One region of the Vibrio sp. Isolate22 genome, then DNA from elsewhere that is predicted to be linked to it. Evidence: riboswitches for the same ligand, from Rfam matches in the RefSeq annotation. Region 1 holds a riboswitch; the other holds the start of a gene.

Region 1 (6,158 bases):
TCTTCACTTGCTACACCACAAACTTGGTCACGAGCTTCTAGAGCCGCTTTAAATTTGTCGTTCGCATAAAGGTCTAGCTTCTGCTGCTCTTCACCTTGAACGTTGTCTGTACCAACAGCGCCAGTAATGTCGACAAGACCTGCTTTGTTGATTTCACGGTTAACAATTTTTGCAGCAAGACGAATTGATGACAAAAGGGATGATAGATCACCACTTGCATGGGGGAAGTCACTCTGTTTCTCAACAATGAACTCACCAAGGGTGCGCATCTCAGACATGTTATTTCCTTAAACTTCTCTGAATATTAGGGGGGATTTGAGCACCATAGAATTTGCCTCTTAAGTGGGCTTTATTCATCTAGACGCTTACCTAAATTCTAAGGCTTAGATCTTTTTAATGGTAATGAACTAAGCGACACAGATCTCACTTACTATGTCGACTCAATTTGTTTTGCATTGCCGCTCGCTTTTAATCTTCATTTAATGATAATGAGTACAAGCCGTTTTAATTAGGCACTGTTTATATTAGCCAAGCGTTTGGAAGCAATTTATGCATATTCATATCTTAGGAATTTGTGGCACCTTCATGGGCGGTGCTGCGGTATTGGCTCGTCAATTAGGTCACAAGGTTACCGGTAGTGACGCGAATGTTTATCCTCCAATGAGTACTTTGTTGGAGTCGCAAGGGATTGAAATTATTGAAGGGTTCGACCCAAGCCAACTAGAGCCTAGGCCTGACCTGGTGGTTATCGGAAATGCGATGAGCCGCGGTAACCCATGTGTTGAGTATGTCTTGGATAACAACCTTAGATACACATCTGGCCCACAATGGCTGCAAGAGTTCTTGCTGCACGACCGCTGGGTTCTTGCGGTGTCCGGTACTCACGGTAAAACCACGACATCCAGCATGCTAGCTTGGATCTTGGAAGATTGCGGTTATGCTCCCGGCTTTTTAGTTGGTGGGGTATTGGGTAACTTTGGTATATCTGCTCGCTTGGGTGAAAGCATGTTCTTCGTCGTAGAAGCTGACGAATACGACAGTGCTTTTTTCGACAAACGCTCTAAGTTCGTTCATTACCACCCAAGAACCTTGGTAATGAATAACCTTGAGTTCGATCATGCCGACATTTTTGACGATCTTGAAGCGATCAAACGTCAATTCCACTATTTAGTGCGAACTGTGCCAGGCAATGGTCGTATTTTCTCACCTAAGCAAGATACCGCTATTCAAGATGTTCTATCACGTGGCTGCTGGAGTGAGACAGAATCGAGTGGCGAAGCTGGCGATTGGGATGCCAAAAAGCGAGTTAAAGATGGCTCTCAATTTGAAGTTTACTTCCAAGGTGAGTGTGTTGGTACGGTAGATTGGGACCTGGTTGGTGATCACAACGTCAACAATGCTCTTATGGCGATTGCTGCGGCAAGGCATGTGGGTGTGACGCCAGATTTAGCGTGCGAATCGTTAGCGAAATTCATCAATACTAAACGTCGTCTAGAGTTTAAAGGCGAGGTTGCTGGTGTGTCTGTTTATGATGATTTTGCCCATCACCCAACGGCGATTGAACTTACGCTCGGTGGTTTACGTAATAAGGTCGACTCGAAAAAAATCATTGCCGTTTTAGAGCCTCGTTCCGCCACCATGAAGCGTGGTGTGCATAAAGAAACCTTGGCTGATTCGCTCAAACAAGCGGATTCCACCTACTTATTCCAACCGGACAACATTGATTGGTCGGTACAGGATGTCGCAGATGCTTGTCATCAGCCTGCACATGTTAGTGATGATATGGATGTATTTGTTGCTAAAATTGTCTCAGAGGCGCAAGCGGGCGACCAAATTCTGGTAATGAGTAATGGTGGCTTTGGTGGTATTCACCAGAAATTGTTGGATGCGTTAGCCCTTAAAGGTTAATCCAATCCACGACCTTATAATTTGAAGTAACTGAGAACATGACAAAACACGATAAAGCGATAACTCTTGCCTTCACTGGCGCATCTGGTGCGCCTTACGGATTGCGCTTGCTTGAATGCTTGTTGGCAGCAGACTATCAAGTCTGCCTGCTAATTTCGTCGGCAGCACGAGTGGTGTTGGCTACAGAGCATGAGCTCAAGTTACCTGCTGGGCCGGATGCGGCAAAGCAAGCCTTGGTTAAGCACTTGGGCTGCGATCCAGAAAAGCTAGTGGTGTGCGGTAAAGATGACTGGTTCTCTCCAGTTGCATCAGGATCTGCAGCGCCGAAGCAGATGGTGGTTTGCCCATGTTCTGCGGGCAGTTTGGCATCCATTGCTCATGGGTTATCGGACAACCTGATTGAGCGCGCAGCAGATGTGGTGATGAAAGAGCGAGGTCAGCTGTTATTGGTGGTTCGTGAAACGCCATTCTCAACGCTACATCTAGAGAACATGCACAAGCTATCGACGATGGGGGTAACCATCATGCCAGCCGCTCCAGGTTTTTATCACCAACCTAAGTCAATAGAAGACTTGGTCGATTTTATGGTGGCGCGCATTCTGGACCATCTAGGTATTGACCAAGGTTTAGTGCCTAGATGGGGCTACGATCAACGTAATTGATCCAAACTTGATAGCTTATTGTTAAAAATCGAATTACAATTCCGGACACTCATCGGGGAGCAAACCATTCAAATTATGAATGCGAGCTGAGATCAAGCAGGTGCTTGGGACCCGTAAACCTGAACCAGATAATGCTGGCGTAGGAATTGAGTTAGGAACAACCTCTATCGTTCTCCTCCCTCAAACCTGTGCCGCTCAGACCATGGAGAGCGTCCAGTGAAATTCACATTAACTACCCTTGCTGTTACTACAGCTATCTCTTTTTCTGCCTTTGCTGCAGACGATACGTTAACCGTATACACCTATGACTCTTTTGCTGCGGATTGGGGCCCTCGTCCTGCCGTAGAGAAAGCATTTGAAGAAAAGTGTGGCTGTGATGTGAATTTTGTCGCGCTCGAAGATGGCGTATCTATTCTTAACCGTTTACGTCTTGAGGGTGGCAACAGCAAAGCTGACATTGTTCTGGGCTTAGACAACAACCTGATGGCTGAAGCGAAAGCAACAGGCTTACTGGCTGAGCACAATGTTGATACATCATCGGTAACACTGCCAAATGGCTGGGACGATAATACCTTTGTACCTTATGACTTTGGTTACTTCGCTTTTGTCTACAACACAGAGAAGCTAGCAAACCCACCGAAAAGTCTGAAAGAGTTGGTTGAGCAACGTGAAGACCTGAAGGTTATCTACCAAGATCCACGTACATCAACACCTGGCCAAGGCATGATGCTTTGGATGAAATCGGTGTACGGTGATGAAGCGACAGCGGCGTGGAAGAAGCTAGCTCAGAAAACGGTGACGGTAACTAAAGGCTGGTCTGAAGCTTACTCTATGTTCCTAGAGGGTGAATCTGATCTAGTATTGTCTTATACCACTTCTCCGGCTTACCACATCATTGCAGAGAACGATTCTAAGTACGCAGCTGCGAACTTTGAAGAGGGGCATTACACTCAAGTGGAAGTAGCTGCAAAGGTCAAAGGCAGTAAGAATGAAAAGCTTGCTGATGAGTTTATGGCGTTTATCCTAAGTGATGAATTCCAATCGGCGATGCCAACAGGTAACTGGATGTACCCTGTGACAGATGTTGAGCTACCTAAAGGTTTCGAACAACTGACGGTACCTCAGCAAGCGTTAAGCTTTAGCTCTGAAGAGATCGCCGAGAAGCGTAAGCCTTGGATTCGTGAATGGCAGAGTGCACTTACTTTTTAATTTACTTTTAAAAGAATGAACGACCTGTATTTAAAGCCATTCTTTATGTTTGGAATGGACTTTTTACGGTAACAATCAATTTATGATAAAGAAAACGCCTAAGGTCGGTATTTGGGTCGCGATACTCATTACCGCCTTCGTGGTTTCAGCAGTAGGGGCATTGCTTAGCAATGCCCCTTCTCTTGATATCAGCCAAGTATGGTCCGATCCCTACTATTGGCATGTAACGAAGTTCAGTTTTTATCAAGCGACACTCTCAACGGTGCTGAGTGTTGGCTTTGCTATACCTATTGCACACGCTTTGTGCCGCAGACAGTTCTTTGGACGAGCGCTACTGTTAAGGCTCTTTGCGTCGACCTTGGTTCTGCCTGTGTTAGTCGGCGTCTTTGGCTTACTGGCTATTTACGGCAACAGTGGTTGGTTAGCTAAGTTCGTGGCGAACTTCGACATTGAGTTACCATTTTCGATTTATGGCCTGAATGGTATTTTGTTGGCACACGTCTTCTTCAATCTGCCTTATTCCTGTCGCTTACTTCTGCAAGCGTTAGATACCGTGCCTGCTGAGCAGCACAAGTTATGCGCACATTTAGGCATGAGTCATTGGAACAAATTCAGGTGGGTAGAATGGCCTCGCTTAAGGCAACAGTTACCTCATGTATGTGGCTTAGTCTTCATGCTGTGCTTTACCAGTTTTGCTACCGTGATGGCGCTAGGCGGTGGCCCTAAATCAACCACTATCGAGCTCGCAATTTATCAGGCGATTAAGTTCGACTTTGATCTGCAAGCGGGGGCTTTGCTGGCGATATGGCAAATGCTGTTATGTGGCGTGTTAGCGGTGAGTATTCAGCGCCTGTCTAAGCCTATCTCAGTGACCGCGAGTCAGCTGTCGGAAGAAAAGTATTTGGTTAAGGACAGCTGGTGGTCAAAAGCTTGGGATAGCTTTTGGATCATCATGGTCTCAATACTCGTATTACCGCCACTGTTGATGGTGCTTGTTAGTGGTATTAACGCTCAGTCATTGGCTGTACTGAGCAGTGAGCCGTTTTGGGCGGCGTTGATGACTTCGGTGAAAGTCGCTTTATTGGCGAGTGTTATTGCAGTCGGCATAGGTATCGCGATATTGCTTACCAGTCGTGCATGGCGCTTGCAAAACAAGACGATCAGAGCCGATAAAATCGAGCTGATCGGCACTATTATCTTGGTGACGCCGGGGTTAGTGATCAGCACAGGTATCTTCTTACTGCTACGTTCATTTACCGATGTGTTCAGCTTGGCGTTCTTTATTGTTATTGCCGTAAATAGTCTAATGGCGCTGCCTTATGTGATTAAGACACTTGCCCAACCTATGTTGCATCTGTCTCAGCAATATCAATATGTGTGTGCCAGTTTGGGTATGACTGGCTTTACTCGATTTAGGTTAGTGGAGTGGCGTGCATTGCGTCAACCGATGGCGCAGGCTTTCTCTATTAGCATTATGTTGGCGATGGGCGATCTCAGCGCGATTGCCTTGTTTGGTAGCCAAGATTTCAGAACCTTGCCTTTATATCTATTCCAATTGTTAGGTAGCTATCAAATGGAAGCTGCGGCAGTGGTGTCAGTGAGTCTGCTGTTGCTGAGTGTTGGCAGCTTTAGCCTGATTGAATTTTTATTTACTCGAAGCTCAAAGCTAAAGAGTTAAGGGACCGATGATGTTAGTGATGAAAGATGTGGATTACCACTATCACCAAGAGTTGTTTAGTTTTGATTTCCAAGCAGAGCAGGGCGATATTGTTGCCCTGATGGGGCCGAGTGGCGCGGGTAAATCAACCCTGCTTGCTTTAGTTGCGGGCTTTATTGAGCCGACATCCGGAGAGATCTCGGTAGCTGGGCAATCGCTGATTGGTAAAGAAGCACATCAGCGCCCATTGGCAATGCTGTTTCAAGAGCATAACCTGTTTGCTCATCTCACGGTGCGTGAAAACATTGGCTTAGGGTTACACCCAGGCTTAAAGCTTACTGCAACCCAAAAGCAAGCGGTAGAGCAAGCGGCTGCCCAAGTTGGCGTCGCTGAGTATTTGGATAGGTTACCTGAACAGTTATCTGGTGGTCAGCGTCAGCGTGTCGCATTAGCACGTTGTTTCGTTCAACCTCACGATATTTGGTTACTTGATGAGCCTTTTTCGGCGCTGGATCCGTTACTGCGAGAAGAGATGCTTTGCTTAGTGAAGCGGTTAGCAGCAGAGCGCAATATTACTGTTTTGATGGTGACGCACCATTTAGGTGATGCACGTAGTATTGCGAATAAGTTTGTGTTCGTCGCGTTGGGTAAGGTGTTAGTCGAGGACTCGATAGAAATGCTGGCGGTTGACCACCCGCAGTCAGAGTTGAGCTCATTTGTAA
Region 2 (6,158 bases), on a different contig from region 1:
CGCGTGTTGGGAGTTCGAATCTCTCCACCCCTGCCACATTAAAAGGCTCTAGCAGAAATGCTAGAGCCTTTTTACTTTTCACAACTCCAAATTCCAGTCAACTATTCCCTCGTTTCGCTAGTTCTGATGAAATAATGTAAGTGCTTACTTATCTCAGCCTCATTTATTAATAGCCAAACCACAAACTTCATTTCTTTATGAGAATTATTCTCAATATTTTGTTACATTTTGGTCGTTATTACTAAAAGGCTACAAATATGGATATCTCTCGTCGTAAATTTATTCAATCATCTCTTGCTATATCGGCACTCACAGTACTTCCTGCTTGTTCAATGAAGCGATCTGTTGATGAGAAGGGAGGATATGTTTATGACTTAACTGCTGAGCCTTCGTCTGCTGAAATTGTACCTGGGTTTACTACTAACGTTTTGGGGTTCAATGGCCAGATCCCTGCGCCGACAATTCGCTGTCGGCAGGGCGAAAAAGTTACGATTCGTTTCACTAATAAACTATCAGAACCAACTACAATTCACTGGCATGGTTTAAGAATCCCTATCGAAATGGACGGGGTGCCTTTCTTGAGTCAGCCACCAATCATGCCCGGTGAAACGTTCGTCTATGAATTTACTCCGCCGGACGCGGGTACGTTCTGGTATCACCCACACATGAACAGTGTTAAACAACTTGGTATGGGCTTAGTTGGTCTAATTGTTGTTGAAGAGAGCACATCACCTCAGTTCGATGAAGAGCATGCTTTGATGCTTAAACACTGGCACCTTAATAAACAAGGTCAGTGGAAGGACTTAATGATCCCACGTCTTAGCGCTCGTATGGGCACTCCTGGGGAGTGGAGCAGTGTTAATGGAGTACATGAGCCTACTTATCAACTAAAGCAGCATGCAACGACTAGGCTTCGTATAGCCAATGTCGATAATACAATCACGTATCCTATCGCTGTTGAAGGTGCTGAGGCATGGGTTATTGCTATAGATGGTAACCCGATAAAGACACCTTATAAGCTGACTCAACACAAAATTGGTCCAGGTATGCGTGTCGACATCGGACTTATTGCTCCAAAGGCTGGCAAGCGTGTGAATGTGCTGCAAATGAAGGGACGTTTTCCTTTTTCCTTATGTGAGTTTGAGGTTGTAGATTCCGCGCTCATAGAAGGCCAAACACTTCCGCTATTACCTCTTAATCCTGTACCTAAGTTAGATCTCGCTAATGCAGAAGAGATCGATTTTGTGTTTGAGTGGGAAGGGGCGGTGTCGCCGGTTTCCAAAGACGGGAAATCCATGCCTAAGTTTTGGCTGACCAATAAAAGAGCCTGGGAGGGGATGAGTAAAGACAATATCCCAGAACCACTCGCTACATTAGAGCTCGGCAAGACTTATATATTCGATCTTAAGAATGTTACCCAATACCATCACCCGATCCATATACATGGTCATACGTTCACGGTACTTGAGTTAGATGGCAAAAAAATTGAGGAGCCTTTTCACACGGATACCGTGTTACTTGGAAAGAACGGCCGAGCGAAAGCGGCATTTGTAGCGGACAATCCCGGACGTTGGATGTATCACTGTCATGTGATTGAACATATGAAAACAGGACTGATGGGTTATATCGAAGTTAAGTGACACCTGTAACGTTTAATATTTGCGCATACATTCTTAGTTTCCATCCTCGCTTTTATCGGCTGTAAAGCTAGAATATAGGGACTGTTATTTGGGAGGATTCATGGGTCAGTTATCTATTTTAGGCTTTATTGCCATTGGTGGTGCATTTGGTGCTTGTTCACGTTATCTGATTTCAGAGCTGTGTGTACTACTGCTAGGGCGTGGTTTTCCTTATGGTACGCTAACTGTTAACGTGATTGGTTCTTTTATTATGGGTTTACTGATCGCTGCATTTGAAAATGAGATGGTTGCAACTGAACCATGGAGACAGATCATTGGCTTGGGCTTTCTTGGTGCTTTGACTACATTCTCAACTTTTTCGATGGATAACGTTCTTTTAATGCAGCAAGGCGCATTTTTCAAAATGGGACTAAACGTACTACTCAATGTGGTGTTAAGTATCTCTGCAGCATGGTTCGGCTTCCAACTTTTGATAAAGTCATAAAATCTTCTTACGATTTGTTAACAACTCGGCTTGGTTTATCCAAGCCGTTTTTATATACTCGATAGTACTTGTCGGAGTGCCATATGGCTGAGACCGTTAACTCGGGATCCGTTGAACCTGATCAGGCTAATACCTGCGAAGGGAACAAGAGTAGATATCTAACTAGAATCCCTCTAGAGATCTATCACCAGATCACAGCTGTATTTCTTACCGTGATCCCTCTTGTAGCATCAATCCGTCAAGCATTTTTATCCCAATAAATAATGGCTAAAAGCCAAGGAAAAATGCTATGTCGAGTCGTAAACGAGCAAGACTGGAAGCGAAGAATTTCATCGATTCTTTATCAGTACAACCTTATCCAAATTCAAAGAAAGCTTACATCCAAGGCTCTCGCGAGGACATTCAAGTCCCTGTACGAGAGATATCACTCGCTGATAGCCTTGTTGGTGGTACCAAAAAAGAGCCTGTATTTGAACCGAATGCACCTATTCATGTCTACGACACCTCCGGTGTTTATACCGACCCAACGCACGAGATAGACCTTTATAATGGCCTTCCAAAGCTAAGAGAACAGTGGATTGAAGAGCGTAGTGATACTGAACTATTAGATGATGTTAGCTCCGTGTACACCAAAGAGCGCTTAGAGGACGAAACCTTAGACGAGCTTCGTTACGGAAACCTACCTAGAATTCGTCGTGCGGCTGGCGAGCAATGTGTGACTCAGTTGCACTATGCTCGTAAGGGGATTATTACTCCTGAGATGGAATACATTGCTATTCGCGAGAATATGGGACGTCAGAAGTTCGCAGATGAGCAACTGAACCACCAACACCCTGGTCATAGTTTTGGCGCAAATCTTCCAAAAGAAATTACCCCTGAATTCGTACGTAAAGAGGTAGCTGAAGGTCGAGCTATTATCCCTTCAAACATCAACCACCCAGAATCAGAGCCGATGATTATTGGCCGTAATTTCCTCGTGAAAGTAAACGCAAATATCGGTAACTCTTCGGTAAGCTCTTCGATTGAAGAGGAAGTTGAGAAGCTGGTTTGGTCAACTCGCTGGGGCGGCGACACGGTGATGGACTTGTCGACTGGTCGAAATATTCATGAAACACGAGAGTGGATTCTACGTAATAGTCCAGTGCCAATTGGTACGGTCCCTATGTATCAGGCGCTTGAAAAAGTGAATGGCGTAGCCGAAGACCTTAACTGGGAAGTGATGCGTGATACCTTAATTGAGCAAGCAGAGCAGGGCGTCGACTACTTTACGATTCATGCTGGCTTGCTTCTTCGCTATGTCCCTATGACGGCTAAGCGTGTTACCGGCATTGTCTCTCGTGGTGGTTCTATCATTGCGAAATGGTGTCTTGCTCATCACCAAGAAAGCTTCTTATACACCCACTTCCGTGAAATTTGTGAGATATGTGCGAAGTACGATGTAGCACTTTCATTAGGTGATGGCCTACGTCCTGGTTCTATTGCTGATGCTAATGACGAGGCTCAGTTTGCTGAACTTCGCACCTTAGGTGAACTGACAAAAGTGGCGTGGGAATATGATGTACAGGTGATAATCGAAGGCCCTGGGCACGTTCCAATGCACATGATCAAAGAGAACATGGATGAGCAACTAGAGCATTGTCATGAAGCGCCTTTCTATACATTAGGCCCGCTTACTACAGACATTGCCCCTGGTTACGACCATATCACTTCTGGTATTGGTGCAGCGATGATCGGTTGGTACGGCTGTGCGATGCTTTGTTACGTGACTCCTAAAGAGCATTTAGGTTTGCCAAACAAAGAGGATGTGAAGACTGGTTTGATTACTTACAAGCTGGCGGCACACGCTGCTGATTTGGCAAAAGGGCATCCAGGCGCACAAATCCGTGACAATGCACTTTCTAAAGCGCGCTTTGAATTCCGCTGGGAAGACCAATTTAACCTAGCACTAGACCCGGATACAGCCCGCTCTTTCCATGATGAAACCTTGCCACAAGAATCAGGTAAGGTTGCGCATTTCTGTTCTATGTGTGGACCTAAGTTCTGCTCGATGAAGATTTCTCAGGAAGTGAGGGAGTACGCGAAAGACACAGAACAAGTAGCAGCGGATCAGGCCATTGAGATTAAGATGCTAGACAATCCGTTGGAAGGGATGCGTCAAAAATCACAAGAGTTCCGTGATACTGGCTCTGAACTTTACCATCCTGCCGTTGGTGCGAAAGAAGCTCAATTAGAGGAGTAATGACAGTGAAAATTCTAATCCCATCTCAATCTATTGAGTTAACGGGAGAGGTTCAACACTGTCTATTGGTTGCTAAGCGACAAGGTTTAGCAACCGATGCAGTTGAGTTGGGTGTCAGCCCAACTCAATACTTCTCTATCGTTGATTCTCATCACTCACTTGCTATTGGCTTTGCTTCCGATGTCGTTTCAGTTAAAGCGGCTCAGTTAAGCTCGCTTGATCATATCGTAAGTTATGACGAGTCTTTATCGCTGACAGATGTTCGCAATGCTTTAGCGCAATACCCTAATACGATACATGTTGGTGTAGCCGATGAGGCTGCGGTATTAGATATTTGGTCACACTTAAATGCCAATCGAGCTATCAAAAGTATTACCACTGACCATCAAGCAATAGATAGCCGCCATCACTTTGCGTGGTTCCTAACGCTATTAGCTCTAGATTTCCCACTAGAAGATGCACTGGTTCTTGCGCGCGCAGCGTCTAATGTTTCACGTGGAACATGGCCAAGCCATTACCAAGAGTTCCCAATTCCAGTGTTAGAAGACAAGCGTTTAGGTATTAGCGTTGGTTGGACTCATCAAGGAACGTCACTTTCATTCCCTGACTTGACGAAGAAAAGCCTTGGGCTATACCCAGTTGTCGATGATGTCGATTGGATTGAAAGGCTCCTTAAGCTTGGAATCAATACGGTACAACTGCGAATTAAGAACCCTCAGCAAGCTGACTTAGAGCAACAAGTCGCACGATCGATCGAACTTGGTCGAGAACATAACGCTCAGGTTTTTATCAATGACTATTGGCAACTTGCACTCAAGCATGGCGCTTTTGGTGTGCACTTGGGACAAGAAGATATTGAAGAGTCGAACCTTTCACAATTGAGTAAAGCGGGCATCAAGATAGGTCTATCGACGCATGGCTACTATGAGTTGTTACGCATCGTGCAAATAAACCCAAGTTACATCGCGTTAGGACATATTTTCCCAACCACTACGAAACAGATGCCATCCAAACCTCAAGGTTTGGTACGTTTATCTTTGTACCAACAGCTAATTGATACCATCCCATACACGGAAAAGCTTGTTGGTTATCCGACCGTGGCTATTGGTGGTATTGACCAATCGACGGCAGAGCAGGTATGGAATTGTGGTGTCTCCAGCCTCGCGGTAGTGCGTGCAATTACATTGGCGGAAGATCCAAAAGCGGTTATTGAGTTTTTCGAGGCTCTTATGAATGGCAACTCTTCAACCTTTACTGAAGAGGTTAGTCAGGAGTTGAGCCATGCTGAGTGACTTTGAATTTGTTCGCTATCAACGTCAAATTACATTACCTGAAATTGGTGAACAAGGACAAAGAAATCTACTAAACGGTCATGTGTTAGTGATTGGTTGTGGTGGTTTGGGGAATGCTGCGGCTCTTTATCTAGCGGCGTCTGGCATCGGAAAAATCGTACTGGTTGATGATGATTGTGTCGACTCGTCTAATCTACAACGACAGGTCGCGTTCAAAGAAAGCGATCTTGGTACAGCTAAAGTCGATGCACTGAAACTACAGCTGAGTGAGCTAAATGGTAGAAGCCAAGTTAGGACTATCAACAAGCGAATGGCAGAAAGCCAGTTAAAACTTGAAGTGATGCTAGCTGACGTTGTGTTGGACTGTACCGACAACTTCACGACACGCCAACAGGTTAACCAAGCGTGTTTCGAAGCTAACACACCATTGATATCGGGCTCCGCAATTGGTTGGAAAGGTCAGTTTGTTGTCTTCGATTACCAAAACCAGCAGGGGTGTTACC

The links. Region 1 has a riboswitch for thiamine pyrophosphate ahead of thiB (thiamine ABC transporter substrate binding subunit). Riboswitches for the same ligand answer to the same signal wherever they lie in the genome.
Region 2: it holds a riboswitch for thiamine pyrophosphate, as region 1 does, so the genes downstream of both, thiC (phosphomethylpyrimidine synthase ThiC) here and thiB (thiamine ABC transporter substrate binding subunit) in region 1, are expected to answer to the same signal.

Annotation. Positions count from the first base shown of each region.
Region 1 is NZ_JAKEUW010000047.1:35,026-41,183, reverse strand. Features, by position in the region: gene fbp (class 1 fructose-bisphosphatase) at 1-278, opposite strand, end outside; gene mpl (UDP-N-acetylmuramate:L-alanyl-gamma-D-glutamyl-meso-diaminopimelate ligase) at 550-1,908, shown strand; gene L1D55_RS20605 (flavin prenyltransferase UbiX) at 1,947-2,570, shown strand; TPP riboswitch at 2,614-2,733, shown strand; gene thiB (thiamine ABC transporter substrate binding subunit) at 2,787-3,779, shown strand; gene thiP (thiamine/thiamine pyrophosphate ABC transporter permease ThiP) at 3,862-5,457, shown strand; gene thiQ (thiamine ABC transporter ATP-binding protein) at 5,468-6,158, shown strand, end outside.
Region 2 is NZ_JAKEUW010000046.1:35,675-41,832, reverse strand. Features, by position in the region: tRNA gene L1D55_RS20355 (tRNA-Trp) at 1-36, shown strand, start outside; gene L1D55_RS20350 (multicopper oxidase family protein) at 258-1,640, shown strand; gene crcB (fluoride efflux transporter CrcB) at 1,741-2,124, shown strand; TPP riboswitch at 2,187-2,285, shown strand; gene thiC (phosphomethylpyrimidine synthase ThiC) at 2,414-4,363, shown strand; gene L1D55_RS20335 (thiamine phosphate synthase) at 4,363-5,655, shown strand; gene L1D55_RS20330 (HesA/MoeB/ThiF family protein) at 5,645-6,158, shown strand, end outside.